One region of the Thermoanaerobacterium thermosulfurigenes genome, then DNA from elsewhere that is predicted to be linked to it. Evidence: riboswitches for the same ligand, from Rfam matches in the RefSeq annotation. Region 1 holds a riboswitch; the other holds the start of a gene.
What was found. Region 1 has a riboswitch for fluoride ahead of HNR52_RS08710 (cation:proton antiporter). Riboswitches for the same ligand answer to the same signal wherever they lie in the genome.
Positions count from the first base shown of each region.

Region 2: linked by a shared signal. The riboswitch ahead of HNR52_RS11295 (hypothetical protein) and the one ahead of HNR52_RS08710 (cation:proton antiporter) in region 1 are both predicted to bind fluoride.

Region 1 covers NZ_JBPODR010000021.1:128-3,345, forward strand. The annotation lists gene HNR52_RS08705 (universal stress protein) at 1-383, opposite strand, end outside; gene HNR52_RS08710 (cation:proton antiporter) at 385-1,512, opposite strand; fluoride riboswitch at 1,681-1,740, opposite strand; gene HNR52_RS08715 (MutS-related protein) at 1,831-3,218, opposite strand, start outside.
Region 2 covers NZ_JBPODR010000040.1:5,798-9,015, reverse strand. The annotation lists gene eno (phosphopyruvate hydratase) at 1-278, shown strand, start outside; gene HNR52_RS11300 (MFS transporter) at 413-1,600, shown strand; fluoride riboswitch at 1,625-1,685, shown strand; gene HNR52_RS11295 (hypothetical protein) at 1,762-2,094, shown strand; gene HNR52_RS11290 (HEAT repeat domain-containing protein) at 2,091-2,486, shown strand; gene HNR52_RS11285 (MFS transporter) at 2,499-3,218, shown strand, end outside.

The sequences.
Region 1 (3,218 bases):
GCTATGTTTTCTGCAACGTTTCCAATAATATACCTTTTTACACCGCTATTACCTTTTTCACCCACAACTATCAAGTCACATCCATGTTTTTCTGCAAAGCGGATTACTGAATCCACAGGATGACCTGTTATCACTTCTGTAAATACTTTTATCCCTTTTTCATTAGCCAATTTCCTTGCATTTCCAAGTATCTTCCCATAATATAATTTTGCTGAATTTAAAGCCTCATCTACTTCGTCTTTTGAATTTACAAATTCCGGAATATTAGCAACCGATATCAAATATGCTTCACTATTATTTATTTGCGCTAATTCTAAAACAAATTCATATGCTTTATTTGCATATTCCGACCCATCATACGCAAGTAAAATTTTTTTAAACATTCTAAATCTTCCTTTCTATATCATAATCTTGCGGTCTGTAAAATTTTTCTGCAATTAATGTAGGTACAATTGCACTTAAAATAACTACAGTAACAAGAATAGTGTACTGATTACTTGTTATTATTTTATGAGTTAATCCAAACATTGCTGATATTGTTCCAAAAGTAAGACCTGTAGACATTAGAAGAGTTGTATACATTCCTTCTTGTTTTGAAAATTTAAATACCATAGTAGTTGGTTTTACCGCTATATATTTTGTTGCAATTTTAATTAAAAGTAATATAACAATCAAAAGAATATTTACTATTACACCATGGAGAGAGACGTATAATCCCGCTTTTATAAAGTAAAAAGGTGTAAAAATAGCAAATGCTATTGATCTCATACGGAATAATAAATTCTTTTCTTTTACAAAAAAACCTGATACCATTAATCCAAGTATATATGCCGGAAGAACAGCTTCACTATTTGCCATAGAGGCTAATCCACCTGTTAAAAATAGAAAGAAAAATAGATATTTTATTTCTAATTGCCCTACTTTATTGCCATATACTGCAAAGAATTTTTTTGTAGCAGAGGGCATAAATACAGCTACTACTACTGTAATAACTACAAATAACAACATCCACTTGTTATAGTTTGCAAAAAGTATCCCAAGTACTAAAACTGTACCAAGATCATTGATAAAACAAGCAGCTAAAATAATTTTCCCAAGTTCCGTTTCATTAAGTCCACTTTCCACCATTACAGCATACACAACTGCAACAGAAGTTGTTGAAAGAGCAATGCCAGCAATTTCAGAAGCTTTAAGAGTCCAATCTGCAACAAAATGCGTAAAAGCAAAAGCTCCTGCAAAAGGAAATATAAGAGCTAAAAGCCCTATTGTGATACTCTCTTTAAACTTTGACTTTAAGACTATTGGATCAACTTCTGCTCCGGCTAAAAATGTCAAAAAAACGCTTCCAACGCCTCCTAAAAACTCTACCCACTGATTTGTTTGAAATCCTAAATAATTGCCAGCAATAACCCCTACCAAAATCTCAATTAATGATATAGATATACCCGTCCAATCAGCAACCAATCCTGCTATCAAAGCTAAACCTAACCACCAACTATAAGTCAACCACATTAGTACAACCCCCTAATTATTCCATTTATTATGAATTTTTTTGTTAAAATGGTAGGAGCTATCAGCATCCTGGTGCATTGCGCGAGCTCCATCGCTGAACATTTCAAAATATTACACTTTTCTTAATATCACCCCCTATAAAAGAAAATAGTTCCTACTGGTTTTTTAAACCACGTAGGAACTATTAGCCTTATGGCAGTTTGAGTGAGTTCCATCACCTTTATGCATCTGTTAATACAATTATACCTAAAATATTAAAACTTTTCAATATAATAGTAAAAATAAAAATCTCAATCTCTCCATCAAATTTTAATCAAATCAAGAATTTTTAAATATCTTCTTGTACAAATCTTCTCCATAGCTAGTCTTTAGCGGTTCACCCTCAACTAATTTAAAAGATCTTTCACCATTAGGTTTTCTTTCGGCTCTTAAAAAAATCGCATTGTCCATTTTTTTATCGTACAAGCTGCGTGATAATTCATAAAGATGAGTGACAAAAAATATCTTTACTTTAACTTCCAGTAATGCACTTATTATCTGTCTTGAAATCTCTGAGCCTTCCCTTTCATTTGTAGCTGCAAATGATTCATTAAAAAGTATCATGGAATTTTGCTTTATATTATCAACAATATCACTCATCCTGCTTAATTCCTCGTCTAATTTACCGCTGTTCATTTCTTCATCTTCTTCTCTTTTAAAATGTGTAAATAATCCAATACATATATTTGATGAAAATTTCTCTGCTCCCACAAACATGCCAGACTGCATCATTAACTGCGCCAGGCCAATGCTTCTTAAAAATGTCGTTTTTCCCCCTTGGTTAGCACCTGTTATGACGAAAAGATCTTTTCTGTCAGCATTCAAATCATTTGACACTACTTTCTTTTTCATCGTCAGAGACAAGCTTATATCATATAAACCCGAATAAGAGTGTCTTCTATTCTCTGCAGATAAAGGCACAGGAAAGCATATAGGTTCACCTATTTTAGTAAGTTCTTCATACAGATTAATGCATCCTACATAAAAGGCTAATTCTGTTTTAAGCATTTTAAAAAAGCCATTAATGTGATCTGCAGACTGCGCTAAAGCATTTGCTGCAAGATTTATGCCTCTATCTTTTAATTCTGATAAAGCCTTCATGCCACTTTCATCCCGATCGGCAATGTAAAAAGTAAAAGCCGAAGCCTTTTTGGAAAAAATCTTTTCAATTAAACTCTGTTTGATTTCATTAGGCCTTCTGAGAATGTAATTAATCCCTTTATTACCTTTTCCCAATTCCGCACTTATCAATACTCCATTTTCAAATTTCAATTCTTTTAAATGTGTTTTTACAGTTTCAATGTACTCATCATTTAATTCTTTTTGTAGCATTGAAAATAATGATTTAAAACCTTCTGATTCAAATTTGTGAAAATGTTCTTCCGCAATCTTTCTCAATTTAATAAGCATATCAACATACATGTACATAAGCTCAATTGAGCTATGCAAAATTGACGATGGATAGCTGCTAAAAATGCTCCAAAAATTTTTTTTCTCATTTTCCAATGTTTCTACCGCAATGTCATAAATGCTTCTTATTATAGAGGGATATTTTAGACAATCTTTGAGAATATCCTGACGATAAATTATCTCATTTACATCATTTATACTTGTTAGAATGACTTTATAAGCTACATCGTACAAAAACTCATCACCTTGTGCCATAG
Region 2 (3,218 bases), on a different contig from region 1:
AGTTGAATCAAATAGGCACTTTATCAGAGACACTGGATACAATACAAATGGCTCAGAAAGCTAACTATACTACTGTTATTTCCCACCGCTCAGGTGAAACAGAAGATACAACAATGGCAGATGTAGCAGTAGCAGTAAATGCTGGACAGATAAAAAGCGGTGCTCCATGCAGGACTGAAAGAATAGCTAAGTACAATCAGCTTTTAAGGATTGAAGAGTTATTGGGAGATAGCGCTGTATTTAAAGGAAAAGATATATTTTATAATTTAAGGAAATAACTATAGAGTTTAGAAAGGATGGCTAACAGCATCATTAATTAATGACTGTTGTTAGCCATTTTGGTCTAATTTATTAATTAAAATAATTAGCGAGAAGAGCAATAAAAAAAGGACCACAGCAAAAAGGATTTGATATGATGAAAATTGATGATAAAGATAAAAAAGTGGCAATTAGTGTTATACTTCTACTTGGTATAGTTAGTGCATTTGGAGATATAACTTATGAAGGTGCAAGAAGTGTGTATGGTCCATATTTGAAGTTGTTAGGTGCAAATGCACTAATCGTTGGCATTGTTACGGGTATTGGTGAATTTTTGGCGTCTGCTATTAGAATACCAGTAGGATATGCTATAGATAAGACATCAAAACCATGGCTTTGGACGATATTAGGATATGGAATGCTTATTTCTGTACCTCTTTTAGCTATTACAGGTAAATGGCCAATAGCAGCGCTGTTAATAATATTGGAGCGAACCGGAAAAGCAATAAGAAGTCCAGGCAAAGATACTATTTTATCACATGTAAGTAAAAAAATAGGAACTGGATTAGGTTTTGGATTACATGAGTTGCTTGATCAAATTGGTGGTATTATAGGACCTTTGATTTTTACTTTTGTTATATCTTTTGCTGGTAGTTATAAGACGGGATTTATTTTGATGTGGATTCCAGCAATACTTACTGTTATATTTGTAATATACGCTCGAAGCAAAGTCACTAATCCTGCAGAATTGGAGAAAAATACAAAAAATGCATCTAAAAATGTAGATTTGTTGAATAAAAACTTTTCAAGGCAGTATTTATATTACATGCTTTTTATATTTTTTGCAATGCTCGGATTTGCTAATTATCCGATTATTTCATATCATTTTTTGAGTCATAAAGTGTTAAGCCAAGATGCTATTCCACTTTTGTACGCATTAGCAATGGCGGTAGATGGAGTAAGTGCAGTATTCATTGGAAAATTTTATGACAAGAAAGGTTTTTTGTCGTTAGCAGTGCTTCCAATATCGACCTTTTTGATGACTTTCATGGTCTTTTCAAATATGCCAGTTTTGGCTATCGTTTCAATGCTTATATGGGGATTTATTACAAGTATGCAAGAAACTACGATGAGGTCTGTAATTACCGATATTACGTATATTTCTGAGCGAGGCAAGGCGTTTGGTGTATTCAGTGCTGTTACAGGATTTTCTATGTTTTTAGGAAGTACTATTTTCGGATACTTATATGCTCATTCTATCAATTTTATATTTCTATATTCAATAATAGCCGAAATGATTGCGCTTTTTTGGTATGTGTTATTTGTTAGATCAAGCAGATAAATTTATGGTATAATATAGTTAAAAGAATATTATGGTGATGAAGCTCACCTTAATTGCTTTGATGGCTAATGGCTTCTACATTTAGTAGGAGCTATTTTTGTTTTACTTTAAGGATAGAGCATGATAATAAAAAATAGTTGATATATGAAAGGATGATCGTGATGAAGAAAGTATCATTTGAAATAAGTGACGAACAAATGGAAGAAATAAAAGAATTAAAAGAGGATTTGGAAAAGGACGGTTTCAGCAGTGAAGACTGTTACAGAGCTATTTTTGAGATGGGTATTAAAGCGTATTGGATGGAACGAAAAAATCCTGATGATAAAGATATAAGAAAACAGCTTATAATGTTGGCATCAAAGTATTCCGCTATGAGATTTAAATATTTCCAGCTAGTAAGAGATAATCAAACACTGGATATTAAATTAAAAGGGTATGAGGCAGAAAACAATTATTTAAAAGGACTTTCTGGCATAAGGACTGATGAAGAATGAGGTATATATGTCCTAACTGCTTTAAAATAGCTGATATTGGCGATGAAAAATGTCAAAAATGTGGGTATGATTTTAAAAATATTACAAATGATGATTATAGCAAAAAACTTATTACGGCGTTAAATCATCCTGATTATAATGTACAGTATATGGCAGCAAAGATTATTGGAGAACTAAAAATTAAAGAAGCTAAAAATACTTTAATAGAGTATCTCAAGAAGGACAGAAAGGAAAGAGATCCCTACATTGAACAAGCTGTTGTAGCAGCATTAGGGGAAATAGGCGATAAAGATGTATATAATTATATTAAAGAAAATATAGATAATTTTTCAGTTTTATCAAAGAACATCGCCTTAATTGCTTTAGAAAAAATTAAATCAAGATTTAATTAGGAGGATAATAAAATGGATAATAAAGAAAGACAAAATAAGAGTACAGTCAATAATATTAAGACATTAGGATGGGTGGCTTTTTTTGGTGGTTTAAGCCAGGATATGATACAACCTATTTTGCCAACGTTTTACACTCAGATATTAGGTTTAAGTAAAGAAACCGTAGGGTTAATTGAGGGAAGCGTAACAACGATTGTCAGTATTATGAGGATTGTTTCTGGCATAATATCTGACAAACTTGGAAAGAGAAAATCAATCGTCTTTATAGGATATTTATTTTCTGCAATAGGAAGAATTTTTCTATCATTGACTAATGGTGCAGCAATGACGTTTGGATTGCGTTTTACTGATGGCATTGGTAAAGGTTTAAAGGATGCTCCAAGAGATGCACTTGTTGCAAAGTCATCTGAAATGAAAAACATGGGCTATTCATTCGGATTTCAAAGAATGCTTGATACGTTAGGCTCATTTATTGGACCACTTATCACAACAGCGTTAATGGTTTTGCTTGCTAAATACATAGATGAGACGAAATACAGGATAATATTTTTAGTTGCAGGGCTTATTGGCTTTATTACAATATTGCTTATTGGATTATTCGTAGTCGAAAGAAAAGGAGATAATGTCAGTACACCGTTTAAATTTGATTTCACTATATTCAAAGGAAAATTTTTGTTGTTTTTCATAGTTATGCTAATATTTACACTTGGAAATAGCAGTGATGCATTTTTG